4 regions of the Leifsonia sp. Y862 genome follow, and region 1 is predicted to be linked to each of the others. Evidence: predicted binding sites of a transcription regulator. Region 1 holds the regulator's gene; each other region holds the start of a gene.
What was found. Region 1 encodes LexA, which represses DNA repair genes until DNA is damaged. Its sites were predicted from a motif close to TCGAACANNTGTTCGA; they were not measured.

Region 1 (7,069 bases):
GCGGGCAGGTGCCGGAAGCCGTGGCAGGCCTGGCCGACAAGGTACTTGTCGCCGGTGTGATCGACGGTCACAACATCTGGCGGGGCGACCTCGCCGCAGCTTTCAACACGGTGGCCGCTGTTGCCGAGCTCAGCCCGCGCGTCGCCGTGTCCACCTCGACGTCGCTGCTGCACGTGCCGCACGACGTTGAAGACGAGTCAGAGCTCGGCGACGACCTCAGCAGCTGGCTGGCCTTCGCCGACCAGAAGGTGGCGCAGGTGGCCACCCTGGCGCGGGGCCTCGCCGACGGCACGGCGGCGATTCAGGCTGAGTTGGATGCGGCATCCGCTGCCCTGGCCGCCCGCCTTGCCGCCCCTGGCGTGCGTGACGGTGCCGTGCGCACCCGCGCAGCCGGCCTGACGGACGCGGACTTCAACCGCGGCGACTACGCCGCGAGGGTCGCGGCACAGGACGCGGCTCTCGGGCTGCCGTTCCTGCCGACCACCACCATCGGGTCGTTCCCGCAGACCGGAGAGATTCGGCGCGCCAGGGCCCAGTTGAACAAGGGCGAGCTGACCCTCGAGGAGTACACCGCCCTCATGCGTGCAGAGATCGTCAGGGTCGTCGAGCTGCAGGAGGAGATCGGCCTCGATGTTCTCGTGCACGGAGAGCCGGAGCGCAACGACATGGTGCAGTACTTCGCTGAGAACCTCGATGGCTTCGCTGTCACCCAGAACGGTTGGGTGCAGTCGTACGGCAGCCGCTGCACGCGCCCGTCGATCCTCTGGGGCGACGTGTCGCGCCCGAAGCCGATCACCGTCGACTGGTCGGTCTACACGCAGTCGCTCACCGAGAAGCCCGTCAAGGGAATGCTGACCGGACCGGTGACCATCCTGGCGTGGTCCTTTGTGCGCGACGACCAGCCCCTCGGCGAGACGGCCCGTCAGGTGGCATTGGCCCTCCGCGACGAGATCGGTGATCTCGAGGCCGCCGGCATCAAGATTGTGCAGGTGGATGAGCCTGCACTGCGCGAGCTGCTCCCGCTCAAGAAGAAGAACCAGGCCGACTACCTTGACTGGTCTGTGGGCTCCTTCAAGTTGGCGACCGCCGGTGTGGCTGCCGTCACGCAGATCCACACGCACCTCTGTTACTCGGAGTTCGGGGTCGTCATCGATGCCATCCGCAACCTGGATGCCGATGTCACCAGCATCGAGGCCGCCCGGTCGCGCATGGAGGTCGTCAGTGACATCCAGAGCAGCGGATTCGACCACGGCATCGGCCCTGGCGTGTACGACATCCACTCGCCGCGCGTGCCGAGCGTGACAGAGGTCACTGAGTTGATCAATCGGGCGCTGGAGTCGATCCCCGGCCGACAGGTCTGGATCAACCCTGACTGCGGCCTGAAGACCCGCGGCTACGACGAGACGGTCGACTCGCTCCGCAACATCCTGGAGGCGACGCGCGCCGTGCGCGCCGCGTCAGAGGTCGCTGTCTCCGCGTAATCGCGGCGGTGGCGCGGCCACACATGGAAATGGTCCCGGCTGGAATTCCAGCCGGGACCATGTGTCGTTGGTCGAGGAGCGAGCGTCAGCGGGTGTCTCGAGACCTCGCCGGTGCTGGTTTCGAGACGGCCCTGGCGGGCCTCCAGAAGCAGCGGTATTAGGCAGCAGCGGGATTAGACGGAGCGGAGTACCGCGACGACCTTGCCGAGGATCTCGGCGAAGTCACCGACGATGGGCTCGAAGTTGCTGTTGCGGGGGAGTAGCCAGGTGTGGCCGTCGCGCTGCCTGAAGACCTTGACCGTTGCCTCATTGTCGAGCATGGCGGCGACGATCTCGCCATTCTCTGCAGTCTTCTGCTGGCGCACGACAACCCAGTCGCCGTCGCAGATGGCGGCGTCGATCATTGATTCGCCGACGACCTTGAGCATGAACAAGTCGCCCTTGCCCACCAGCTGGCGGGGGAGCGGGAAGATCTCGTCGATCTGCTGGTCGGCTGTGATGGGGATGCCGGCAGCAATGCGGCCGACGAGCGGCACCATTGCGGCGTCACCGATCTGGGCGCTGGGGAAGCCCTCCTGCTCGGCGATGGTCGCGTCTTCCGGCGCCTGCGGGATCTCGATCAAAATCTCGAGGGCGCGAGGACGGTTCGGGTCACGGCGGAGGTATCCGCTGAGCTCCAGCTGGTTGAGCTGGTGCGTCACGCTCGACAGCGACGCGAGTCCGACGGCATCGCCGATCTCGCGCATGCTCGGCGGGTAGCCGCGCTGGCTCACTGAGCGCTGGATGAAGTCGAGGATAGCCAGCTGCTTCTCGCTCAGGCTCTTCCGTCGCCTGGTGCCGCTCGCGCCAACCTTGTCGTTCTTGTTGCGTGAACTGCTGGTGTCTTGCGTCACTGTCCTCGCCTCTCATGCCTGTGGTGCGCTGTGCGAATGGCACGTCCGCTTGAATGTCGGTGGTGTCTGGTTGAGTACAACCGAACAATCGAAACTGTATCTGGCACACCCCTATTCGGCAAACGTTTGTTCGAGTGTGTCGCACATTTCTTTTTGGTAACAACCGCACACATGCTTGATTGTTCGAATAATCGAATATATATTCGGAACATAGATTCGTACCTGGCTCTCCCGGCCGAGAGCCGGGTACGTCCTTACCTGGAGGTTCGACATGAACGCAGTAGTGTGCATCGGAACACGTTCCACCGTCTCGCCCTTTGGCGGGGTACCCACAGCAACACCAATCACACCAGCCACAACCCCACGTCCCGCCGTGGCGACAACTCGCCTGCGTCTGACGCGGCGGGGTCGCGTCGTCTTCACGACGCTCGCAGCCGCTCCTCTTGTTGCGGCGGCATTCTTCCTTGCCCTGAGCGGTGGCGTTGCAGAGGCCTCAGGGGCCGGCACGGCCTCCGGTGCGGCCGACTTCGCCTACATCACGATCTCCGCGGGGGAGACCCTCTGGGAAGTTGCCGAATCACTGGCACCCGCCGCCGACCCGCGTGACGTCATTGCCGACATCGTCAACCTCAACCAACTGGCGAGTGAAGACGTGCAGCCCGGCCAGCGGCTGGCTCTGCCTGCGTCCTTCTAGGCGCGACGTTTCGCCGGGCGGCATCGCCTGGTGCGCCGCCACGCTTAGCTGAGAGGTGCTCTCACCTCCCAACGGTAAAGTTGGGCGAGTGACCAGCCTCGATGACCTTCCCCTTCGCGATGACCTCCGTGGTCAGACCCCATACGGCGCTCCGCAGAAGAGCGTCCCCGTTGCCCTCAACGTCAACGAGAACACGCACCCCATCCCAGAGGCTGTCGCGCATGACATCGTCGCGTCACTGGCCCGTGCGATCCTGACGGTCAATCGTTACCCAGACCGCGAGTTCACCGAACTGCGGGACGGTCTGGCTCGCTACCTCGGTCACGGACTCACCCGCGACAACATCTGGGCGGCGAACGGCTCCAACGAGGTTCTCCAGCAGGTGCTGCAGGCGTTCGGCGGGCCTGGGCGAACGGTGCTCGGCTTCGCTCCCACCTATTCGATGTACTCGATTCTCGCGTCGGGCACCGGCACCCGCTGGGTAGCCGGCGACCGCGATGCCGATTTCGAGCTCTCTCCTGAGACTGCTGCCGACTGGGTGCAGCGCACGAATCCCGATCTGGTGTTCCTGTGCTCGCCGAACAACCCGACGGGTACCCCGCTTTCTCTCGACACCATCGAAGCGGTCTACAACGCCACCACCGGCATCGTCGTGGTTGATGAGGCCTATGCAGAGTTCGCGCCGGTCGGTGCGGCCAGTGCGTTGACACTGTTGCCGGGCCGGGAGCGCCTGTTGGTGTCTCGCACGATGAGCAAGGCGTTCGCATTTGCCGGTGCTCGCGTCGGCTATCTGGCCGCCGATCCGGCCGTCGCCGATGCGCTCCGCCTGGTGCGCCTGCCGTACCACCTGTCCGCGCTCACGCAGGCTGCCGCGAATGCCGCGCTCGCCCACTCCGGCGAGATGCTCGCCATGGTCGACGAGATCAGGGGACAGCGCGACCGCCTGGTCGTTGAGCTGGAGAAGCTCGGGTATGCGCCGCACCGCAGCTGGAGCAACTTCGTGCTGTTCGGTGGTGTGAAGGACCCGCACGCGACGTTCCTCGCGCTCTTGGATGAGGGCATCCTGATTCGTGACGTGGGAATCCCGAACCACCTGCGGGTGACGGCGGGGACCGAGGCGGAGTCATCTGCCTTCCTGGACGCAATCGCGCGTGTCGACGCGCCCGAAGCCCAATAAACTAGCGACATGAGCTCACTTCCTGTCGCCTCGCACCGCACCGCTACCCTGCAGCGGAAGACGAGCGAGTCCAGCATCGTTCTCTCGATCGACCTCGACGGAACGGGTGTCAGTGACATTCACACGTCTGTGCCGTTCTACGACCACCTGCTGACCGCCTTCGCGAAGCACTCGCTGACCGACCTCACCGTGACAGCGAATGGCGACACCGACATCGACGTGCACCACACCGTGGAAGACATCGGCATCGTGCTCGGCCAGGCCATCAAGCAGGCCCTCGGGGACAAGGCAGGCATCTCCCGCTACGGCGACGCACTGGTTCCCCTCGATGAGGCGCTCGTGCAGGCCGTCGTCGACATCTCCGGCCGTCCATACCTCGTGCACACCGGCGAGCCTGCCGGGTTCGAATTCCACCTCATCGGTGGGCACTTCACCGGGTCGATGGTGCGCCACGTCTTCGAGGCCATTACCTACAACGCCGGCCTGACCGTGCACGTCACCGTGCAGGGCGGCCGCGACCCCCACCACATCGCCGAGGCGGAGTTCAAGGCGTTCGCGCGAGCATTCCGCCAGGCGAAGGCCCTCGACCCGCTTGTCGTCGGTGTCCCGTCCACCAAGGGTGCATTATGACCAACGTTGTCGTCTTTGACTACGGAACGGGCAATGTCCACTCCGCGGTGAAGGCTCTGGAATTGGCCGGTGCCGATGTCACGCTGACGTCGAACCGGAAGCTCGCCCTCGAAGCGGATGGGCTGCTGGTTCCCGGCGTCGGTGCCTTCAGCGCCGTCGTTGACGCTCTGAAGGCGGTCGGCGGCGACGAGATCATTGACCGCCGACTGTCGGGCGGACGCCCGGTGCTCGGCATCTGCGTTGGTATGCAGATCCTCTTCGAGCACGGCGTCGAGCGCGGCGTCAATTCTGACGGCCTCGGCGAATGGCCGGGTACCGTCACAGAGCTGAAGGCGCCCGTTCTGCCGCACATGGGCTGGAACACCGTCACGCCGGATGCCGATTCCGTTCTTTTCCGTGGAATCGCCGACGAGCGGTTCTACTTCGTGCACTCCTACGCCGCGCAGGAATGGTCGCTCGAGGTCATGCCTCCGTTCCCGATTCCGCAGTTGACCTGGGCAGACCACGGCGGGCCCTTCCTGGCTGCCGTCGAAAATGGACCGCTCACCGCCACGCAGTTCCACCCGGAGAAGTCGGGCGAAGCCGGCATCCGCTTGCTCACGAACTGGCTCGGATCGCTCAAACGGTAGTATCGAGAGTTCGTCTGGTCGCGCCAGCGGCACCCCACAATCAAGGAAATCCAATGAGTGAGTTCAACAAAACCCCGCGTCTCGTTCTGCTTCCGGCCGTTGACGTAGCCGGCGGCAAGGCAGTGCGCCTGACGCAGGGCGAAGCAGGCACAGAGACCAGCTACGGCGATCCCGTTGACGCGGCAGCCGACTGGGCAGCCCAGGGCGCCGAGTGGATTCACCTGGTCGACCTGGATGCAGCGTTCGGTCGAGGAAACAACACGTCTGTCCTGAAGAAGGTCATCAAGCAGGTTCGCGGCGTGAACGTGGAGTTGTCCGGCGGTATCCGTGACGACGCCTCGCTCGAAGCGGCGTTCAGCACGGGCGTCAAGCGCATCAACCTCGGCACGGCAGCGCTCGAGAACCCCGAATGGGCTGCCAGCGTCATCGCCCAGTACGGTGAGGCGGTCGCCGTCGGGCTCGACGTGCGCGGCACCACCCTCGCGGCACGCGGCTGGACCAAAGACGGCGGCGACATCTGGCAGGTCATGGACCGCCTCGAAGAAGCCGGATGCGCGCGCTACGTCGTCACAGACGTCACCAAGGACGGCACCCTGCAGGGCCCGAACATCGACCTGCTGCGCCAGGTGATGGACCGCACGCACCGCCCGGTCATCGCGTCCGGTGGTATCTCCAGCCTCGACGACCTCGTGGCACTGCGCGAACTGGTTCCGCAGGGACTCGAGGGCGCCATCGTCGGCAAGGCACTCTACGCTGGCGCATTCACGCTCGGCCAGGCGCTGGATGTCTCCGGCTCGTAATCTCGGCTCGACGGGAGCCCCCGGCGGCCCAGACGGTTCGGCCGGTCCGGCCGATTCGGCCGGCCAGCCGTGGGCCGGCCGCGAATTCACGCCGAATACTCACGCCGACGACGATGGCAGCGCACCGGCGCAGCTGGTGTCAGCCATCCTCGCGTTTCGCTCCCGCGAAGCCGGCGAAGAGAGTGTCATCGACGCGATCCGTGAGTCTCGCCTGCTGATCCCGCTGATCGCCGAACTGGGCGAAGCGGGCGTCGGCGAGCATGGCCACATGATCGACAAGACCCAGGAGCTCTCGATCATCACGGTCGCGGGGCCAGACGGGCGCAATGTGCTTCCGGTCTTCTCCTCCGCTGCCGCCATGCAGGCATGGGACCCAGCTGCCAGGCCGGTGCCCTCCAATGGGGTGACGGTCGCGTTGGCCGCTGCGCAGGAGAACACCGACGTTGTCGTGCTCGACCCGACGACGGAGACCGAGTTCGTGATCCGGCGGCCGGCGCTCTGGGCGATCGCCCAGTCCAAGCCCTGGACACCGAGCTATGCGAGCATCGCTGTCTCGAACGCGTTCCGGGAATCGGTGGCATCTGAACTCGCCGTCCTGGGGGTCGAACTCGTTGCCGGCGACCCGGATGCCCGGCTTGCCGGCCCTGAACTGATCGTGCGACTCGAACTGGTGCAGGGGCTCACGCAGGTGGAGCTGGATACCGTGCTCGCGCGACTGGCCAGCCGGTGGGCTGCCGACGACGCCATTGCAACCGGCGTTGACTC
Region 2 (7,069 bases), on a different contig from region 1:
CCCTCGGCCTCATGCTCGATGTCGACGGACCCATCGCCAGCCCGGTCACCCGTACGATTTCCACGCCCAGCATCATCACTGACCTGATTGCGCTGGCATCGGCCAATGTGCCGATCGCGTTCATCACCGGGCGAAGTGCCGATTTCATCCGCGAACAGGTGGTCGGACCGCTCGTGAAGCAGGGTCTGCCCGCTGAGATGCGCATGTATGGGGTCTGCGAGAAGGGCGCCGTCTGGTTCCCGATCACCGCGACCGGAATGGGCGATGTCGTTGTTGACGACTCTGTGGCACTTCCTGCTGACCTCGTTGAGCGATTCAGACAGCTCATCGCTTCTGACTACAGCGACACGATGTTCTTCGACGAGACGAAGCTGGCCATGGTGTCCGTCGAACAGCGCACGGATGTGAGCAACGCCGACTTCCAGGCCGCCCAGCGGTCCTTCAATGAGACCGCTTACGACATCCTGGTCGAGTCCGGAGTCGGAGTGCGGTTCGGAAACCGTGAATCGGCGAATAGCGCCGGAGACGTGCCATTCCGCATCGACCCCACCATCATCTCCACCGACATTGAGTCCGTGAACCTCGACAAGAATCACGCCGCCGAACGCGCGTTGGCCTTCTTCGCCAGCTCGGGAGAACTGCCCACCCTGTGGCGATCCGTCGGCGATTCCCGCAGCGACTACCTCATGGCTGATCACCTGCATGCTGCCGGCTACGACGTGGCCCACGTCGATGTGCGTCCCTCCGATGGAGTACTTGAGCGGCCGTACCCGGTCATTGTGATCGGTGAAGAGATTCACGACGAAGCCGGTTCGACGTTCCTGGACTACTGGGTCGACAAGCTCGGTATCGCTCGCGCCTAAGCCATTCGGCGAACGCACTGCTCTGCTCTGCTCTGTTCAGATCGGTTCAGATCTGTTCTGCTCAGAACGGTGGGTTCTCTGGCAGTGGCCTGCGGGATTCCCGTAGCTGTCGGAGTAGTGGCGAACGTGCCAGTGAATTCGTGAGCAGCGGATGCCGGGGCAGTGGATCGGGTGGGGCGTTGATCCCGACGTATCCGGTGGGTGTGGTCACGGTGACGCTGCCGTCTGGGTCTCGTTTGTACCGGAGCTTCGTCAGTGTCTTCAACCGGTGATCGGGTGGGCACAGCGGGATCAGGTTGTCTTCGTTGGTGAGCCCGTGGTCTCGAACCCATTCTTTGAGGTGGTCGACGTCTGCGGTGACGGCGAGCCGGTTGCAGCCTGTTCGTGCGCAGGTGCCGTATTTCGCGGCCAACCATTCGCGTTGCGCTTTCGTGGGCCGGTAGCGGGTGCGGTCGAAGGAGAGGATCTCGCCGGTGAACGGGTCGGTGCCCACCCGGCGGAACGCCGGGGCGTCGATGAAGAGTTGCGCGGCGGTGACGGGATCGATGGGTCCATAGCCCTGCAAAACTGCGGGCTGATCGAAGGGGACCGGCTGGCCAGCGTGGGCCACTGAATCGACGGCATCGGTGTGACCGAGTTGTTCGTCGTGATCGCCGTGATCGCCGTGATCGCCGTGGTCGAGGTGTCCGTCATGGCCGGCGACGCCGGTGTGGTCGAGTTGTCCGTCGTGACCCACACGACCCGAGTGCCCGCCGGTCCTGGCGCTGCTGGCCTGCTTGGCGGGATTTGTACCGCCGAGGAGCCCATGCACGGGGATGAACAGCAGCGGTCGCACCTTCGCGGCAGTCGGGGTGCCATCCCCGGCGAGCCACCCGGCGAACAGGTCGGTGCGGATCTGTGCGCGGGTGCGGCACCGGTCCCGGCCGGTGCCGGCGGCTCTGGCTTCTTTGGCTTCCTTCTTCGCGATCCGCTTGGCGGTGGCATCGAGTCGGGCGTTGATCCGGATGCCGTCCGCGGCACTGATCACCGCGAACACCGTGCACATGCCATCGTTGGCCGGTTCAATCACGACGCGGCGGTCAGCCATCGCGCGGGCGTGGCGGAGTTCAGGGGGTTCGGCGAGTAGTCGTTGCTGCAGGGTGCGAGCCTTGCGTTGGAAAGCTTCCGGCGTGAGCTCTGTAGCCTTCGCAGAGAGTTCGGTGTCGTAGTGGGCGATGACCTCCGGGTCGGCCAATCCGGTGAGATGGTTGACGGCGGCGCGGGCCTGCGCGTATCCGGTGTGACCGGCCTGGAACAGTGCCCAGAGTTGCGGCAGCGACTCGGCGAGGACCAGCCCTTCATGGGCCATGGTCCGCACCTGATCGGGCGAACGATTCAACCGCAAACTCAGGTCGGTGGCTGCGGTCCGTTCGGCCAGGTCCAGGGCGTCGGGCTCACTCATCCCGCCCGGCGTCAAATAGATGCTGAGGTTGTTACGGGCCAGGCGGATGACCTCGGCCGCCGCTGCGACCTCCACGGCCATCGACCGGGCGGTCGTGGACTGTGCGGTCTCCGCTTTTCGGAGCGCGAGGTTGATCGCGCCGTGCGCGGACTCTGTTCCCGGGCCACCGACATCGCCGATCAGGACCTGCGTCGCGGCCATCTGCTCAGCGGCCGCCTCCTCAACAGCCCGCTCTGCGGCTTGCGTGGCGGCAACTTCCGTAGCTTGCTCCGCGGCATCTTCCGCGGCCTGCTCTGCGGCATCTTTCTCGGCTTGCTGCACGTCCCATTCGAACACCCACCGCGAGAGCTGCTTCTCGGCATGGGACCAACTAAAATCCACGGGTCCGCGCCGCACCGCAGCGAGCCGAACGACAGTCGCCAGGGCGCGGTCAGCAAAGGAAGACGTGGGGAGAGCCGAAGTCGTAGGAACTGAAGCTGCGGAAGTGGAGGCATTGGGAACTGAGGCAGCAGGAAGGGAGACCGCGGGAAGCGAGGAGACCGAGCGCGTGGAGTGTGAAGTGGCGGGAGTGTTCACCGGCCGTTCGGGGTGTTCCAGCGCTGGATCCATGCCCCAATTCTAGATCAAACGTTCGAAAGAAACAAGAGGATTTCTCACACTACATGAACTCTATGTTCGACCCGTTTGATGAAGGCAACTGGCTTGATGAACGCACAACGGAGCATCCGTAATCACGGCGATCGTTAGTCAGCAACGAAGCGGATACCGTTCTGCAATTGGCTACGCAGCTCAAAGACCTTCTCGAAACTGCCACGCTGCAAGCCGGGCATTCCATCGCGCAGAAGACCGATCAGCCTCGATCGTGTGAGCACGACGACACTCGGACGTCGACCTCTCGACGGAAGAACTGCCGGCTCGGAGATCGCGCCATCAGGTACGACAACGACGAGTGCGGTGAAGCGCACCCGCAGCGACTTCGTCAGGCTTCTGGCGCTCGCCTGGAGGGCGTCGATGGGTTCCTCCCCCGGTGCGAGCAAATCCCCGACGAGTTCACCCTTTCGCACCTCGATCATGCAGCCCCAGTCCTCCGACATGATGCCGAACAGCCCAGCAGGACCAAGCACGATGTGGTCAAGTTTGTCCGTTCCACCGCCGGTCTCCACGTCATGCCACGCGGTATACCCGATTCCGAGCCCCGAAACCAGCTGCGCCGTCGCTTCCTCAGCGCCTGCCTTAGCGAGCAGGTGCCGAATCTCTCTGGGTGCAGACCGAATCAGTTCGGGATCATAGGGGTCGTCGAGCGACCTGCCCCTGCCTGACCACTCCCGCATCAGCTCAAGGTAGCGTTGCCGCGACCAGCCGCCGGGGTGCCCATGCATCCTGGCGCGTGGCCCTGACGGTCCACGGCGGGTTCCTGTTCTACCAGTCGAGAATGTCGATTCCGACACGGGCTCCGCGCCAGTGAATCGCGAGCGATCATACGCGGCGCGCAGGGCTGGCGTTCCGATTCGCTCCCATGCCAATTGCACGGCGTGGAACTCTGTCGCGCTGCCGCCGGCATCCGGATGTGTCTGCCGCAACAGCCGCCGATAGGCGCGCTTCAGCTCATCGTCGCTGACGGAAGCCGTCACGCCCAGAATCTCGTACGGGGTGGACGCAGCCGGGCTGTCTGTCATCAAAATCTCTCGACATAGGTGATCAATAAATGCAGTACATCAAGATACCGGTCGTTTCTGTGCAACGATCGCCGTGTGAAGAGTTTTGATGCAAACGCCCCGCGCCATCACTCCGCTTTTCGGGTCGCAATCATGTTCGTCATTGGCATCATTGCGGCGCTCATCACGGGGGCGAGCGGGCATTGGGCGTTGGCTCCCATCGTTGGATGGGGCTGCTCCTGCATCTCGTACCTGGCCTTGGTGTGGACGCTGATCATTCCCATGGATGCGGAGACCACAGCTCGTCATTCGACCCGCGAAGACCCCACCAGACGCTCGACTGACTTCCTGGTCCTGTTGTCCAGCCTCGCCAGCCTGGGTGCCGTCGTCGTGCTGCTCATCGCGACGCAGACCCACGCGTCGAACACGGAACAGGTGTGGACTGCCGTGCTGGCGGTCGCCAGCGTCGCCCTCTCCTGGTTCTTGGTGCACACGCTGTTCACGCTGCGATATGCCCGGCTCTACTACTCCGGAGACGACGGCGGTGTCGACTTCAATCAAGATGACCCGCCCATGTACAGCGATTTCGCCTACCTGTCGTTCACCCTCGGCATGACCTTCCAGGTCTCAGACACCAGCCTTCAAACGCACGATATTCGGATCACGGCACTCAAGCACTCGCTGCTGTCTTACCTGTTCGGCTCGGTCATTCTGGCCTCGCTCATCAACCTGCTGGCGGGGCTGCCCTCGTAGAGCGAGGCCGAATCGACTAGCCGAAGAAACCTTCGCTAATCGCGCATGATCTGCGTGGGGATCGCGATCGCCACCGCAACACACAAGATTCCGCCGAAGAAGACAGGGGCTTGGAACTCAGTGATGGTGAACGCGGCACCGAACAGCCAGAAGCCGAACAGCATGATGGCGAATGCGACTATGAACATGACGACGTGCATGAAGGAGTCCTTTTCTTGAGGTGAAGCACCCAAGCATCAACGGTGTGCGCCACCGCTGTTCTAAGCCTAATCCGCGTACCAGCGGCTGCGGCGGCTACGTGTCCTTCGAATTGAGATGCACCATACGCGGAACCACGTTCCACACCAGAACAGTGAACACCAGCACGGCGCCGCCGCTGATGAAACCGGCTTCGCGACCGACGACCACGTCGAAGATGAGCAGAACCGTTCCGGTCAACACGAGAGCAACACCGATGAGGGTCGCCCGCACCAGGGTGTTGGCGATCCGGACGACCTGCGCCATGGCGTGCCGACGGAAAAGGGCGCGATGCAGGCTCACCGGCCCCAACCCGATCGCTGTCGTCAGGGCAGCAAGGCTGACCAGCACCAGGTACACCGTCACCTGGTACTGATCGAGCTCACTGAAGCGAGCCTGGAAGGCCACGGTGAGTAAGAATCCGCTCAGGATCTGCGTACCGGTTTGCGTCACCCGCAGTTCCTGGAGCAACGAATTCCAGTTGCGATCCAGCCGCTCAGTTTCCGTCTCAGAGCGGCCACCGCCCGGCACGGCATCGTGCGCAGCCGACGCTGATTCTGGCATATTCATGCCCACATGCTAGTGTCTTGGCACCAGTTAGAGGGGCGTTCGGCTCGCTTTTCAGGCCGCACCACGCCCCAGAAAATGCGCGAGGGGAAAACATGAAAGCCTCAAAAAAGCTCAGTAACAACCTGCAGTCAGTTCTGGTCGATTTGATCGAATTGCACGTCCAGGGCAAACAGGTTCACTGGAACATCGTCGGTAAGAACTTCCGCGATCTGCACCTGCAACTCGACGAAATCATCGATGCAGCTCGCGAGCATTCCGACGAGATCGCCGAGCGGATGCGCGCACTCCACAGCATCCCGGATGGCCGAGCAGAGACCGTGGCAGCGACCACGAAGCTGCCGAAACTTCCGTACGGTGAGCTGAGCACTACCGCCGCAGTCGACCTGGTCGTCGGACTCCTCGACGCCACAACGGACAACGTTCGGGCCGTTCACGACGACGTCGACGAGGAAGATCCCGCCAGTGCTGACCTGCTGCACGGCATCCTTCTGAGCCTGGAGCAGTACTCCTGGATGGTCGGCGCCGAGAACCGCAAGCCAAGCGGCAGCTAGATCACCAGCAGCCAGATCGCACAACGCACAGGCTGCACACGAGCGGATGCTCGGGTGCAGTCTGTGCGTCTTTAAACCGGCTGGATCATCTCTGGCGAGTCTCCCCTGATCGGAGAGGCGATCCGATGGAACTCAAGTCCCTCTGCGACCGGTGTCGCCGCAGACACTGCTGCATCGACGAGGTGCTTGTCTCCCGTGATTTTGGGATCGATCCAGGTGTCGAGCATCTCGGCGGGAAGAGTGACAGGGGTGCGGTCGTGGATCGTCGCGACCTGGCCAACCGCCGGACGCGTCAAGATGGTGGTCGTCAGATGCCAGCGCGCTGGATCGCTGCGCTCGAGCGTCGGATCGACCCACCACGAATAGAGGCCGGCGAAGTAGAGCAGGCCTTCTTCTGGTCGGATGAAGTATGGGACCTTGCTCGAGCCATCCGTTTTGGTCTCGTAGTACCCAATGGCGGGAATCACAGCGCGTTGCCTGGGCACGGCACCCTTGAACGAGGCCAGCGTGGTCACCGTCTCGCTGCGGGCGTTGAAGGTGGGATGGCGGCCCCTGAGTTCCTTCGCGAACGACGGTGCGAACCACCATTCGGCCAGCTCTGCGCGGCGCGTTGTCGGCCCATCGGGATCATTCTTGTCGACGAGCGTCTCCAGCAACACGGGCACGGGATCGGTGGGGCGCACGTTGTACGACGGCTTCCAGTCGAGCTGCCATTGCTCAGGGGGTCGACCTGTCGCTTCCACGAACTCGGTGATCAAGTCGTTGACCGTACTGTCCATTGCAAATCTGCCGCACATGAAGAGATCGTACGACGAGGCCGTCTGTGGCGGATAGCCCAATGCAACTCTGGCCCGCCCCAAGGGCGATCCACTAGCGTGAAACCGCTCGCGTCGACGCCTGGGATGAGATCCTCGCAAGACGAGCGATCCTTAGCCGGGCAGATGCGCCGCCTCTGTTTGCCAGACAGCGCGGAGGATGGCGATGGTGTCTTCGAGTGAA
Region 3 (7,069 bases), on a different contig from region 1:
ACCTGCACCAGGTGCAGTGGATCACGGCAGCAGACAACGAGGATGCCCAGCGTCTCTATGACGACATCGGTACCCGCACCTCGTGGGTCACCTACGAGCAGGAAGTCTAAGGCTATGCAGCTTGGTAGCCGTTGGCCGCTCGGAGGCACTGCGCCGACCGGCCTGCCCGAAGTTGTCGAGATCGCGCTTCAGGCCGTCGAGGGTGACCTCGCGGCCGGTGACGCTGACACGTCGGACTGGCGCTGGACGCTGACCTGGTTGGAGGGCAGTCCCGTTATCGAACTCGATGATGGCACCGTCATCCGCTACATCAAAAAAGATGACAGCGCCACGATCACCCAGCCGGTTGTCGAGAGCGACGATGACGAGGATGACTGGATCTAGCATCTGAACGTAGCAACGGGCCGCCCCAAACATTGGGTCGGCCCGTTTGTCGTTTAAGGCCGATGAGCGTGGCCCGAATCCACGTTGAGCACGAAGGCTTGCATCGGACGCTTCAGTAGCGTGTGTTGGGATACCTCTCCGAACGGCTGCCATCCTTTGCTGGCATACAGGCGAACGGCCGAGCGATTGTCAAGCAGGGCGTGGAGCACGGAGCGCTTATGGCCCAGTCGCGCGAGATCTGCAGCGACGGCGTCCATCAACTCACTGCCAAGCCCGCGCCCCTGGGCGCCGGGTGCGACCGCGAGCAAACCAATCACTGGCGCGTCCAGCGGATCGCCCGGCAGTCCGCTGCCTGGCGTGGTGGCAAGCACGAAACCGAGCAGTCCAGAGGTCGGGTCTTCGACAACAATCCAGCACTCGGCGTGGTCGAACTTTGGTAGCGCCCGCTCGGCAACACCGCCGACCGCTACACCATCTCGTGAGGCGCACGCCTCGACCCACAGCCGAACACAGTCCGCCGTGTCGCGGGATCTACCTGTGCGGAACACCAACTCGGGCGCTGAGACTTGGCACTCGGGTGTCACATCGCTACCCATTCCAGCTCCGATCTATAAGAACCAGGGTCCGCCCTGAGCTGTCGGTCCCTGTGATCACTTCGGTGAAATATCGACCGCTGGAGATGGACTTCACGCCTGTGACGGAGACGAAACCGAGCTCCTCGAATTGTTCCATTCGGTTGGTGTTGAATTCTCCGTCAGGCACAGGGGGAAGCCCGGGCGGTTCGACAGCCTCAGGCAACCGTACGAGTCCCCACTCTGAGCCGGCGAAAAGAAACTTACCCGTTCCAGAATCCAAGACTTCGCTGTTGTCAGGAAGGTCGAGTCGCCCGACATCCTCGAGAAAAGACAGCTTCAGATCGACGCAGCTCTCCGGGTCGTAAACAGCACATGTTCCCGTGGATGTATCTTGCGTAGGCCAAATGAAAGTCTTCATGGCGAACCAGCCGGTGACCGTCAACATCACGCATACAGCGACGACCATGATCACGGTGAACACCATCTTGGGTGCTCTGCCGCCGAGTGGCGGCACAGTCGTGTGTTCAACCGCGCCAGGCACCAGGTCTTCAATGTTTCCCATCGCGATCATCCTAGGGGCCGGAGCTTCCTAGGGCTCGGCGAATGCAGATAGCGTCGCGCTCTCTTCAGGAGGAGCTCGGCTACGCTTGTGCGAAATTGGACTCAACTCCTTGCACGTGTGCGCAGCTTGCCTGCTGCCAGCCTAAAAGGCGCCAGCTCAGTGGGGGTTCAGTCCGTTCGGCGGTGTTGGCGCTGATCAGCTAGCTGATCTGCCAACCGGGTCGGGGACTTCGTCGCGACATGCCATCGCCGGCGGTTGTCGAGCCAGACCGGGGCCATAACCTCTGGGACTCCGTCGACCATCCGGATCTGCCAGTCCGACCGGTGAATGGTGCGGTGGTGGAACCAGCACAGGGTCACCCCGTTGCTGACATCGGTCGGACCGCCGAGCGCGGCGGGGATCACGTGGTGGATCTCCGCCCACGCTGCGGGGCTTTGGCAGCCAGGGATGATGCAGCCGCCATCCCGGAGGGTGATTGCCCGGCGTTGCTGCCCGGTGAAGCACCGGTCGGGAACGCCGAGCTCGATGATCTTGCCCTTCTTGCTGATCGTGACCGGTTGAACACCGCCGGTGCAGATCATCTGCTCCGTCGTGACGATTGAGATCGGCGCGACCTGCCCGTCAATGTGACCGGCACCGGTACCGGACTCGAGGTCTTCCTGCCTGACGCTGACCAGCACCGTCGGCGCTGCCCCGCCAATCGTGGGCGCTTCGGCGCTTCGCGCCGCATTGTCAGCCATCATCGCCAGCAAGTCGTGGCCGAGCTGGTCCCTGGTGCGGTCGTCGTGCTCCAACGACTGCTGCTCGAGTTCGAGGTCGCGTTCTTCCGCGGTGAGCATCTTCACCTGCGCGGACCGCGGCGACATGTATGCGTCCATCAGCCGCTGGATCTTCGCGGCGACCTCGGGCATCAACCCGCCAGACACCGTTACCAACCCGTCGCGGACCCCACCCAACCGAAACCCCCGGTTGTGCATGGCCTGTTTCTCGTCGGGTTCCACCCCGTCGGGGTCGATGAACGACTTCCACACCAGCGCGTGCACCTCGATCAGACCCGCGGACTCCGGGACCGTCGGTTCGGCGCCCGGCTCGATCGGGACCCCGGTCGCCGCGGCCACCAACGCCGCCTCAGCCTCCTGCACCGCAGAAACCTCGATCCGGCCAAGCAACGGAGCCAACGTGCCCACGATCACCTCGGCGCTGTCCAGGCCGAGCTGGCCTGCGGCCAGCCCGGCAGCGACCGCGGGGAACTTCGGCGGGAACGCCATGCCATCCAACCCGTACTGCGTGCGCACCTGCCTGCCCAACCGGATCCGCTTCGCGATCGTCTTCGGCGACACCAACGTCAACCGCTCCAACAACTCCGTGGAGTTGCGGCAACCACGCTTGGACGAGAGCCGCTCCGACACCTCCAGCGTCGGTCGGGACCGCTCATCAATATCAGTGGACACCGCAATGCGGAGAGCGTCCGCGCACCGGCCAGCACGCTCCGCCACAACCGCTAGTGCCACAACGTCGTCTTCACTCAACCCGGGGACAGCGGCACACGGGCGCATCTCGGAATACTCTTCGGTGAATGCCTGCAGCATGTCTAGAGCTGTGCGGGCATCCTCGATGTTGAGCATGATTCAATAGTACTGCAGTTCGAGTAATTAAGCGAGGGATTCTCACAAAGGTTCGAACATTTGTATTCTCGAGACCTGCCACAGGGCTCGAGAAGGTGCAGAGAGGCTTTCAGACGCAACGCGTCCACAGATTGGGTCGCTGGATTTCGAGACGGCCGCGGGCGGCCTCCTCAATCAACGAAACCGAGATACTCGCATCCGCCGTGTCGTCACAGCGCTCTGCGCGCGAGGATCTCCCCGTGTGGCAAGCCGATCCATCCGTCGCGGTTCGCCGCCCACGCCAGCCACGCAGCCGACATCTCTCGCAGGTCAGCCAGGGTTGCGGCTCCCGACTCGATGGCGTGTGCCGCAAAGTTCGATTCCGTTGCGCGGGCTGCCCACATTTCGCCCCACCACTCGCGTTCGGCGTTGGAGCTGAAGCACCAGATCGACGCGTTCGCCTGCACGTCACTGAAGCCCGCCAGGTGCGCCCAGGCTTTGAGTGCGCGGCCGGCATCCGGTGTTCCGCCGTTCCAGAACGCCACGTCGCGGTACGCCGTCATCCAGAGGGCAAGCCCTGGCAGTTCGGGGTACCAGGCCGTGCCACCGTAGTCGACGTCACGCACCGCAAGGAGACCGCCCGGCTTCAGCACCCGCTTCATCTCCTTGAGGGCCGCGACAGGGTTGGCCAGGTGCTGCAATACCTGGTGGGCATGCACGATGTCGAAGGAGTTGTCGTCGAACTCGAGGGAGTACACGTCGCCGACGTGAAAGCTCACGTTGTGCACACCCTCGTCGGTGGCCAGGGCGTTCGCCTGCGCGACGATCTCAGCCGATTGGTCAACACCGCGCACAAAGCCAGGGGCCACCCGCCGAGCGAGGTCAACTGTGATCGTGCCTGGTCCGCTGCCCACGTCGAGCACGGTGAGACCGGCCGCAAGCTCTGGGATGAGATACGCGGCGGAATTCTCCACCGTGCGCCAGGCGTGAGACCTCAGCACGCTCTCGTGGTGGCCATGCATGTATTCGTCCCGTACTGGTACGTCAACGGGTTCAGGCGAGTCAGTCATGACACGAGCCTACGACTGAAACCCGGCGGCATCCGGCCAATCTAGAGTAGGTGGATGGTCGACTCCGCAAATCCCTTCCTCAGCCAGAGCACGCTTCCGTTCCAGCTTCCCCCGTTTGCCACAATCAAAGATGAACACTACCGGCCGGCATTTGAGCAGGGACTCGCGGAGCAGCGGGCAGAGATCGACGTGATCACGGCCTCGACCGATGCGCCCACCTTCGAGAACACGCTCGTCGCTCTGGAGCGAAGCGGCGTGCTCCTGAATCGTGTCGCGGAGGTCTTCTTCAGCGTGTGCTCGTCAGACGCGTCCGACTTCACGGCCGCGCTCCAGGAAGAGCTCGCCCCACTCCTTGCTGCGCACCAGGATGCCATCACTCTCGACCCAACGCTCTTCGCCCGAATCGCCGCGCTGCATGCCCAGCGGCATTCCCTCGACCTCGACGCAGAGTCGCTCTATCTCGTCGAGCGGTACCACACCGAGTTCACCCACGCGGGAGCGGCTCTCTCCGACGACGACAAGGCGCAGCTGCGTGAGCTGAATGCCGAGCTCTCGACCCTCACCACCCGGTTTGAGAAGAATCTCCTCGCCGACACAAACGCGCTGGCCGTCATCGTCGATTCAGTCGATGAACTCGACGGACTGCAGCCTGGGGCCATCTCTGCCGCCGCGGAAGCGGCGAAGGACCGTGGCCTTGAGGGCAAATTCGTGCTCACACTCGTGCTGCCGGCATCGCAGCCGGTGCTCGCCGAGCTGACCAATCGCAGCGTGCGCGAACGCGTGCTTCAGGCGTCACGCTCGCGCGGCATCCGCGGAGGTGAATTCGACACCCGTGCCCTCGTGCTCGAGATCTCCGCGCTGCGGGCCAGGCGTGCTCGTCTGCTCGGCTTCGACAACCACGCTGCCTACGTGGCAGCAGACCAGACGGCCAAGACACCGGATGCCATCCACGACATGCTCGCACGGCTCGCACCGGCCGCAGCCCGCAATGCGCGGACAGAGCAAGCCGCATTGCAAGACCAGGCCGCCACACAGCTTGAGGCGTGGGACTGGGCGTTCTATACCGAAAAGGTGAGGCAGGCCGAGTATGACGTTGATTCTGCGGCGCTCCGCCCGTACTTCGAACTCGAGCGGGTGCTGCACGACGGTGTCTTCTACGCCGCCACGCAGCTCTACGGGGTCACTTTCACCGAGCGTCACGACCTGGTCGCCTGGAATGCAGACGCGCGGGTATTCGAGGTGACGAACGACGATGGCTCCCCCGTCGGCCTCTACATCGCTGATTTCTACACCCGCGACTCCAAGCGTGGCGGCGCCTGGATGAATTCCCTCGTCTCGCAGTCAGAGCTGCTCGGCACCCCCACCATCGTGTGCAACAACATGAACATCTCACAGCCCGGCGCCGGTGAACCAACGCTGCTCAGCTTCGACGAGGTGAACACGCTGTTCCACGAATTCGGGCACGCGCTCCACGGCCTGTTCGCACAGGTCACCTACCCCAAGTTCTCCGGCACGAACGTCTTCCGTGATTTCGTGGAGTTCCCCAGCCAGGTCAATGAAATGTGGATGCTGTGGCCGGAGGTGCTGAGCAACTATGCGAGGCACCACGAGACAGGTGAGCCGCTGCCGACCGACGTCGTGGAGCGCATCGCGGCGTCATCCGCTTTCAACGAAGGATTCTCCACGAGCGAGTACCTGGCCTCTGCCATGCTCGACCAGTCGTGGCACCTCATCGACGCAGACACTGCCATAGCGGATGTCGCTGCGTTCGAGGCCGCGGCCTTGGCCGAAGCCGGCCTCGACAATCCCGTCGTCCCGCCGCGATACTCCAGCACGTTCTTCGCGCACACCTTCGCTGGCGGCTATGACGCCGGCTACTACTCCTACATCTGGAGCGAGGTGCTCGACGCAGACACCGTTGAGTGGTTCAGGGAGAACGGTGGCCTCACCCGCGAGAACGGCGACCGGTTCCGGCAGCTGCTGCTCGGCGTTGGCGGCAGCGCTGACCCGCTTGAGGCCTACCGCAACTTTGCCGGGCGCGATGCGGACATCCAGCCGTTGCTTGACCGCCGCGGGCTCAACTAGCTACGGGCTCAACTTGCTGCAGGATCAACTAGCTGCGGGCTCAACTAGCTGCGGGCTCCAGCAGGGCTGCCGGTGACCACACTCAGTCGACGAGCGCCCCTGCTGTCAGGTTGGAGATCACACCGGTCATCGACCCCGCACGATCGGACGCTGCGAATGCGAGGTACTCGGCGACATCAGCGAGCGACGGCAACTTACCGAGCAGCGTCGTGCCCGCCAGCCCGTCGAGCCACTCATCCATCCCGATACCGCTGCCCGCGGCGATGCGGCCGAACATCTTCCCCGTGTATGAGGTGTCGTACGCGTCGGCCATGGCGTGCGGCCGCACGCACACCACACGTACGCCAGACGGACCCAGTTCACCAGCCAACGCTCGCGAGAATCCCTCAAGGCCTGCGCTCTGCGCGGCATTGCCGATGAGCCCACGCCCCGTGAGTCTCGCGCCCGGCGTTGAAATCGTGAGGATCACGCCACTGGATTGCAGGGTCATCGGCCGCGAGACGGCTTTCGCGGTGACGAAGTTGGTCTGCAGGTAGCCGACGACGGGATGAAGGAAGTCGTCAAGCGACGTGTCAGCAATGGAGAGGCCCTGAACGTGGTCGAACCCGACAGCGTTCAGGGCGACATCGACGCGCCCAGCGGCATCCGTCACCTCGTCGATATGCCGGTCGACGGACTCCTGGTCCATCGCATCGACGACGGCGATCGAAACCTGGGCCCCCGCAGCGCGGGCACCGGATGCCGCTGCCTCGAGCCGCGGCAGGCTGCGGCCGGCGAGAAACAACCTGG
Region 4 (7,069 bases), on a different contig from region 1:
GGGGCGAGCTCATGATGCCGAGGGTGCGGGACGTGCTTGCGGGGCGAGCGGAGTGCGCAGGGAGGACCGCCCAGAGGTCCATGCGTCGAGAACTTCTTGCCCAGCCAATCCGTCTACCGTCAGGCAGGCGCTCGCACCGAAGAAGATGTCCGCCAGCAGTGCCGGCTGGTCCTCTGCGAGGCCACCGGCGAGTTCGCGACCGGCGATTTGTTCGTGCACGGCATCCGCTTCAACGTGCTCGTCGAAATAGTCCGTGACGTTCTTCTCGAAACCCAATCGGCGGAATCCATTGCCGATGAGCCGGTTCGGGATTGACGAGGTCATCTCGAACGCAGCCAGGTGGCCAGCGATGGCGCCACGCAGTCGACGGTTGAGGCCGAACATCGACATCATGTTCATCGACGCCAGGGTGAGCGCGGAAACCTGGTCGACGTACGCGCCGTAGCGAGCATCGAGCCCAAGCTCTGTCATCGTGCGGGCGAAGATTGCGGAGTGCATCCGCTCCGGGCGCCCGCCTCCGTACTCGTCGGCCTGAATCTCGACCAAGGCAGCCTTCGCCTTGCCGGTGAGGCGGGGAATGGCCCACGAGTGCGGGTCGGCCTCCTTGAGTGTGTAGATGGAGCGGTAGATCACGAACTCCACGAGTTGGTCTGCCGACGCACGCTGCGCTACGAATCGCGCGAGGCTGGGCCCCGAATCCTTACCCGTCAGCCGAAACAGTGCGGCAGCGACCGACTCGGCGTCGGCCGGGGGCAACGGCGGTATGACCACGGAATTCCGCAGTTGCCGCTCGAACGTCGCCTCGATGCTGGCACGGGCGGCGAGTGTTGCCGGATGCCATTCCCAGGCATCGTCGACAGTGCCAACGTCTCCATAGAACAGGCCGTAGAGCACGAAGAGCGTGAGCTGCAGGTCATCGTCGCGGAGGAGGTCGGTGCTGTCCGCCAATGCGCGTTCCAGCTCCGCCTGGAAATCCGCTAGGTCGTCAGTGACGGATGGCGGTTCGGCGAGAGCGACCACAAGCCGCCCGCTGAGTGGGCCGCGTGGTTCGAAGGGGAAAGCGATCGCAGTGGGCAGGGTCTCTGTGGTCTGGCTGCCTGGGGTGTCCATGGGCCCAGAATCCATCCGGCGTCAGCAATGGTCAAGCCCGGCGTGTGCCGTCGTGCCCTGCTTCGCGTCGATCGTGCCCTGCTTCGCGTCGATCGTGCCCTGCTTCACGTCGATCGTGCCCTGCTTCGCGTCGATCGTGGCTTGTGGCGCCACTCGACACGTTGCATGTCAGCTCACTGCGCGCCACGAGGGCGCCGATCTTCTTTTCGTCTGCCGCGGTCAGCTCCGCAAGGGCGAATGCAGTTGGCCACATGGTGCCGTCGTCGAGGGTAGCCACGTCATTGAAGCCGAGGGTCGCATACCGCGTCTTGAACTTCTCTGCCGGCTGGAGGAAGCAGACGATCTTGCCGTCGATGGCATACGCGGGCATCCCGTACCAGAGCTTGGGTGCGAGGTCTGGTGCGTTCTCCGTGATGACGGCATGGACTCGCTCTGCGAGGGCACGGTCTGCGTCCGGCATGTCCGCGATTGCTGCGAGAACGGCCTTCTCGTCCTGCGCCTTCTTGTCGGAGTCCTTGCTGCGACGTTTCTCTGCTCTGAGCTCAGCGGCACGCTCCTTGATGGCGGCCCGTTCCTCCTCAGAGAATCCCTCGGCCGGCTCACTTTTCGCCGTGGATGTTGCAGTGGACTTCTGCTTCTCAGCCATCGCGGTGCACTCCTTTTGTTGACTCGGTTCTGCGTGTTGAACCGGTTCTGCGTGTGGACTCGGTTCTGAGCGTGAACTGGTTCTGCGTGGGGCAGCGGGTGCCCCGGCTCCACTCGACCACACCGCGGGCCGAACGTAAAGCGTTGGGGTGCGCAGTGGCATCCGCCAATTTCTGTCTGGAGCGCGATACCGTGTGACCACACAGTCGTCAGCGAGAGGATCGCCTCATGCAGTTCGTTCCCGGACCGATCGAATGGCCGCCGGCGCCGTTGTCATTCGACGACGCTGTTGCAGAGTTCGGCGGCCGCGTGGTCACTTTTGCCCCGCAACGGCACATCGAACAGGCGGGCGTCAATGTGGAACGCACGAATGGCGAGATTTCCGCGATCGCGGTGCATTACAGCGTCCTTGTCAATCCGGACGATCGGGATGATCCCGCCAACTTTCTTCGACGCGATGACGCACACAACGACGGGCATCTGCTGTCTGCCGAGCGCGCGGATGGGCTGCCTGACTGGGTGCGAGAGCGGATGCTGCGCTCCAGGTACCCGATGCTGTGGGAAGCCGTGCGCACCTCGACCACCACTGATGCGCTGTCGTGGGGTTCCTATGCTGCGGCCCTTGCGCAGCACCTCGATCACGTCTGGCGGAATGCCTCTGCTAATGGTTTGGAAGCGGATCCATTTTCGGCTCAGGATGCGACCGATCCAAGCCTCGCTCTGGAGCACTCGATCGAGATCGACGGCCTGCCCGTTGCCGGAATCCGAATTGAGCACCGTGGATACCGGGCGCACGGCGCAGTGCTCGGTGACCGCGTGCTGAGCGTCGTACTCCCCGCCACGCTGCCAATGGAGCCGGACCTGCGCTTCGTCTCGGCAGGCTAAGTGAGTCTTCGCGCTTGGTTCCGGCGGTCGAGGAGCGAGCTCTTGGTTGAGTAGCGAGGTCTCCGTTGTCCGAGGTCTCCGTTGGTCGAATCCGTTTGTCGAGGAGCGAGCGCCAGCGAGTGTCTCGAGACCCTTCTCGCCGAATCAAGCGGCACGGCGGACTCAGACGACCGCGCACCCCAAGGGGGCACCGGCAGCGGGGTACGCGGGTTGAACGCAGCAATGCGCATGTTGCAGCTACCGCGCCGCCGCGTTCGACCCCCGCGGCGGGTCCCACCGGCCACCTCGACACGTAGCGCCGCCCACGAGAGTCAACTGGGCGACGGGCCGTCGTGATTTCATCGGGGCGCGCGAAAATGCGGCTGGCGCGCGATAAACCGCGCGCCAGGCGGGAAAACGCGCGCCAGAGTTCGGCGCGGTGACCGAACGCCTATTCTCGCTCGCACCTCGCACCTCGCACCTCGCACCTCGCACCTCGCACCCTCGCACCCTCGCACCTCGCACCCTCGCACCTCGGGGCCGATAGCGGCCCGCCCTCCGGAACATCTACCCGAACATACTTACGACTAAGCCCTGGCTGGGATTGAGAAAAGCTCGCCTATCTGTTCTAATACTGGTAGTATTGAGGCATGCTCACAATCGAGGAATCCCGCTCAGTGAAGGACATGCTGCAGGATTTCACGGCGGAGTTTTCGGAGGCCCAGCCCTGCGCCACGGTGCGCGTCGACAGTGATGATGATCTGGTCGAACGTGCCATCCAGGCGGAGCAGGCCGGACGGATCATCGACGCGTACCGAGTGTCGTTGGCCGCCGAGATTGAGGAGCGGTCGCGGAAGACCCTGGAGGTCTCCGAGCGGCTGTCATCCAAGCGCGGATGCCGGAGCGGCACCGAGCTGTTGGAACGGCTCACAAGCGTGTCGGCGAAGACCATCGCCAAGCGCATCCGGTTGGGCGACCACGTCCGCACCCAGTACGGGTTGGACGGGGCGGCGTTCCCGGCGAAGTTCCCGGCCGTGGCGGTCGGGCTGGCCAGTGGGCTGCTCGGTCGGGACAGTGCCGAAGTGATCATTGCGGCACTTAGCCCGTTGCGTGGCCGGATCGCGGTCGGTGAGATCCAACTCGCCGAGGAAGCCCTCGTCTCAGCGGCGACGGGGCAACCGATCGGGCCGGGCGACGAGGCCACGACCCCGGTGGCTGCGGATGAAACGCTGCTGCAAGCGCAGGTGTGGAAGGCATTCATCGACCCGGACGGTCTTGAGCCCGATGAGAAGCGGGCGATGTTGAACCGCGGGTTCCGGCTCGGCACCGAGCGCGACGGACTCATCCCCGTGTCGGGAGCGTTGATGCCGGAGACGGCCGCCAAGTTCCAACGGTTGATGGATGCATACATGTCGCCGCGGACCGCGCAGGTCAAGTTCCTGACTGTGGAGGAGCAGGAGCAAGAGATCGACCGGGACGTGCTCGAGCACGACGATCGGACCCGCGACCAGCTGCGCCACGACCTCTTCACGATGATCGTTGACACTGCCGCGCGAAGTGCCGAAGCACCCTCGATTGGCGGGGCCGCCCCGACCGTGCTGGTCAGCGTGCGGCAGGAAGACTTCCTGGCCGGCACGGGTGCCGGTCACATTGATGGGCAGGTGGCACCCATCTCAATGCTGACGGTGGAGCAGATGGCGTGTGCCGGGGGAGTGCAACCGGTCACGATCAATGCGAAGGGCAAGATCATCGAACTTGGGGTCACCGACCGGTGCTTCTCCGGCCAGCAGCGCCGTGCAATCACCCTCCGGGACGGCGGCTGCATCATCCCGGGCTGCCAGAGCCCGGCCGCGTGGGCCGAGATTCACCACGTCATCCCGGATGCGCTCGGCGGGCCCACCGAGGTGGGTAACGGAGTGACCCTGTGCTGGTTCCACCACCGAACGATTCACCGGTCGGGGTGGCAGATCCGGATGGTCGACGGGGTGCCGCAGGTGAAGGCCCCGATCTGGATGGACGGGCAGCAGCGGTGGCATGTGGCCACGAAGTCCCCGACCCGGATGGCAGACCAACTCGCCGATAGACGTGATCATCCGCAAACGGGCTGAACAGAACCGACCCGGCCGTGTCTGTATTGGTCCGAGACCCCACCCGGTTGAATGATCAGGACCCGCGTGAAGCATGCTCCTAGGGGGCCCGAGCGCGCACCGGGCGCACCGTGGGCCGCGAGCGCGCGTTCACGTTCTGCTCCGACATCCGCTCAACGAAAGAAGCCGCTCACCAGATCGTGACCTGGTGAGCGGCTTCTTCCGCGTGACCGCCGGTGCGGCCTCACACGAGAGTGCGAGCTAGCTGACGAACTTGATCGACAGCGGGTACACGTACGCCTCGCCCTTGTTGGCAGCGACTGCGGCCATGATGCTGAAGACAATCGTCACGACCCATACGGCGAAGACGATCAGGATGCCGATGAAGACGGCCGTCAAGATGGCGCCGATGATGTACGCGATCAGCATGGTGAGCTGGAAGTTCAATGCCGCAGCGGTGTGCTGGCGAATGAACGGGCCGCGATCCTTGAGGACCAGGTAACCGATCAGTGCGGGCAGCAGCTCGAAGAAGATTCCGCCGATGTGGATGAGCGTCGCCCAGAGCTTTTCGTCAGCCGGGCTGAGCTGGCTGGGAGACTGGTACGGGTTGGCGGGAGGGGGTGGAGGTGCATCAGACATGGTGTCTCCTTTGGCGCTGGGATCGTATGGCGCTGGATCGCGCACGGGGCGGGCAATGATGACGTGCAGTGAAACGCGGACATGCGGAAAACGCGGTGATGTCCAGTCAATACAGTACAGACAGAGCGAGACGCAATTGGGGACGAATACGCGTGTCTGGCGTGGCTACGTCATCCGCGGGCTCCGTGACCACTGTTTGGTCAAGCCCGTATTGGTCAAGCCCGTATTTGGTAAAGCCGGCTATCCGATGAAGCGGATGGCGTACGGGTAGCGATAGTGGTACCCATCCTTCGCCTTCATGAAGCCGAGGATGGAAAAGACGACACCGAGGATCCAGAGCACCCAGAACAACAGGCCGATGAACGAGATCAGGCCGAAGGTCACGACGGTCACGATGAAGCTGACGACGTAGATCACCACGTACCCGATCGACAGGGTGATCTGGAAGTTGAGTGCTTCCTTGGCTTCCACGTTGGTGAACGGACCGCGCTGTCTGAAGACAAGCCAGATGATGAGCGAGGGAAGGAACCCCAAAATACCGCCCAGATGAGCCAGGGACGCCCACTGCCGGTCGTCCATTGTCGACAGGGTGGTATTCGGGTTCGGCGGAACGTAAGACTGCCGGAAGCCGGGCGGCGGCTGTTCCTCGCCGTCTGGCGGTTCTGGGGGAGTCTGTGCATCCGGATCAGTCATGATCGCGCCTTTCAGACGATTGCACGCTCCAGGCGGTCATGCCAATCTCGCGCGCCGTTCTGTATGCCAACGCTACTGCGGTGAAACTCCGGTTGGCAATCAATGAAGGCACAGGTAGACGCGATATGATTGGCACTCAGTCAATGCGAGTGCTAACGCGAAGAGTATGCGAGCGCCGACGTGAACGCCGAGTGAAGAGGGGACTGTAACAGCATGGTTTCCGAACGCAGCCTTGAAGTCTTGCGCGTCATTGTTCAGGACTACGTCGCCTCCCGCGAGCCGGTCGGATCGAAATCGATCGTCGACAGGCACTCCTTTGGCGTCTCGGCCGCGACAATTCGCAATGACATGGCCCTGCTCGAAGAAGAAGAACTGATCGCCGCACCGCACACCTCGTCGGGGCGCATCCCCACCGACAAGGGATACCGGCTGTTCGTCGATCACCTCGCCAATGTGCGCCCGCTGACTCCAGCTGCGCGCCAGGCGATCGAAACCTTCCTCGGTCAGTCCTCCGACCTCGACGAGGTCCTGGCTCGCAGCGTGCGACTTTTGTCACAGCTGACGAAGCAGGTCGCCCTCGTGCAGTACCCGTCGCTGTCCCGCGCCCGCGTTCGCCACGTCGAACTCGTGCCGCTGACCGATCACCGAGTGTTGTCCGTGCTGATCACCGACTCCGGTCGGGTTGAACAGCGCGTCATCGACCTGCCCCGTGCTGTCGATGAGCAGCAGCTTGCCTCGATCCGTGCCCGGCTCAACCAGTCTGTCGGTGGGTCGACCATGACAGAGGCAGCCAAAACGCTGACGGATGCCGGCGACTTCGGCCCTGCCGTAGAAGCCGATCTGCTCGGCGTGATCGTGTCCACCCTCATCGAACAGGTCGGGGCGAACCGCCACGACCGCCTGGTGATGGCAGGAGCTGCGAACCTGGTGCGCACTGAGGAAGACTTCAGTGGCAGTATCTACCCCGTGCTCGAAGCGATTGAGGAGCAGGTTGTCCTGCTTCGCCTCTTCGGTGAGATGGTGGCCGACCA

Region 2: a site for LexA is predicted at 2,924-2,939, ahead of AC25Z0_RS05030 (HNH endonuclease signature motif containing protein). Genes of this name have one in related genera too.
Region 3: a site for LexA is predicted at 3,199-3,214, ahead of AC25Z0_RS06345 (HNH endonuclease signature motif containing protein). Genes of this name have one in related genera too.
Region 4: a site for LexA is predicted at 3,063-3,078, ahead of AC25Z0_RS03635 (HNH endonuclease signature motif containing protein). Genes of this name have one in related genera too.

The regions. Positions count from the first base shown of each region.
Region 1 covers NZ_JBYHFR010000002.1:873,209-880,277, forward strand. The annotation lists gene metE (5-methyltetrahydropteroyltriglutamate--homocysteine S-methyltransferase) at 1-1,481, shown strand, start outside; gene lexA (transcriptional repressor LexA) at 1,655-2,374, opposite strand; gene AC25Z0_RS14140 (LysM peptidoglycan-binding domain-containing protein) at 2,748-3,068, shown strand; gene AC25Z0_RS14145 (histidinol-phosphate transaminase) at 3,157-4,245, shown strand; gene hisB (imidazoleglycerol-phosphate dehydratase HisB) at 4,255-4,875, shown strand; gene hisH (imidazole glycerol phosphate synthase subunit HisH) at 4,872-5,504, shown strand; gene priA (bifunctional 1-(5-phosphoribosyl)-5-((5-phosphoribosylamino)methylideneamino)imidazole-4-carboxamide isomerase/phosphoribosylanthranilate isomerase PriA) at 5,558-6,304, shown strand; gene AC25Z0_RS14165 (SseB family protein) at 6,288-7,069, shown strand, end outside.
Region 2 covers NZ_JBYHFR010000001.1:1,076,260-1,083,328, forward strand. The annotation lists gene AC25Z0_RS05025 (hypothetical protein) at 1-863, shown strand, start outside; gene AC25Z0_RS05030 (HNH endonuclease signature motif containing protein) at 925-2,685, opposite strand; gene AC25Z0_RS05035 (J domain-containing protein) at 3,048-3,980, opposite strand; gene AC25Z0_RS05040 (DUF1345 domain-containing protein) at 4,056-4,712, shown strand; gene AC25Z0_RS05045 (hypothetical protein) at 4,748-4,912, opposite strand; gene AC25Z0_RS05050 (DUF6328 family protein) at 5,007-5,519, opposite strand; gene AC25Z0_RS05055 (Dps family protein) at 5,612-6,070, shown strand; gene AC25Z0_RS05060 (SOS response-associated peptidase) at 6,142-6,867, opposite strand; gene AC25Z0_RS05065 (GntR family transcriptional regulator) at 7,000-7,069, opposite strand, start outside.
Region 3 covers NZ_JBYHFR010000001.1:1,351,832-1,358,900, forward strand. The annotation lists gene AC25Z0_RS06325 (N-acetyltransferase family protein) at 1-110, shown strand, start outside; gene AC25Z0_RS06330 (hypothetical protein) at 115-384, shown strand; gene AC25Z0_RS06335 (GNAT family N-acetyltransferase) at 438-980, opposite strand; gene AC25Z0_RS06340 (hypothetical protein) at 973-1,521, opposite strand; gene AC25Z0_RS06345 (HNH endonuclease signature motif containing protein) at 1,689-3,146, opposite strand; gene AC25Z0_RS06350 (methyltransferase domain-containing protein) at 3,356-4,195, opposite strand; gene AC25Z0_RS06355 (M3 family metallopeptidase) at 4,250-6,280, shown strand; gene AC25Z0_RS06360 (SDR family NAD(P)-dependent oxidoreductase) at 6,363-7,069, opposite strand, start outside.
Region 4 covers NZ_JBYHFR010000001.1:764,287-771,355, forward strand. The annotation lists gene AC25Z0_RS03615 (glycosyltransferase family 2 protein) at 1-13, opposite strand, end outside; gene AC25Z0_RS03620 (iron-containing redox enzyme family protein) at 10-1,110, opposite strand; gene AC25Z0_RS03625 (iron chaperone) at 1,142-1,756, opposite strand; gene AC25Z0_RS03630 (hypothetical protein) at 1,984-2,640, shown strand; gene AC25Z0_RS03635 (HNH endonuclease signature motif containing protein) at 3,270-4,727, shown strand; gene AC25Z0_RS03640 (DUF4870 domain-containing protein) at 4,968-5,345, opposite strand; gene AC25Z0_RS03645 (DUF4870 domain-containing protein) at 5,586-6,038, opposite strand; gene hrcA (heat-inducible transcriptional repressor HrcA) at 6,252-7,069, shown strand, end outside.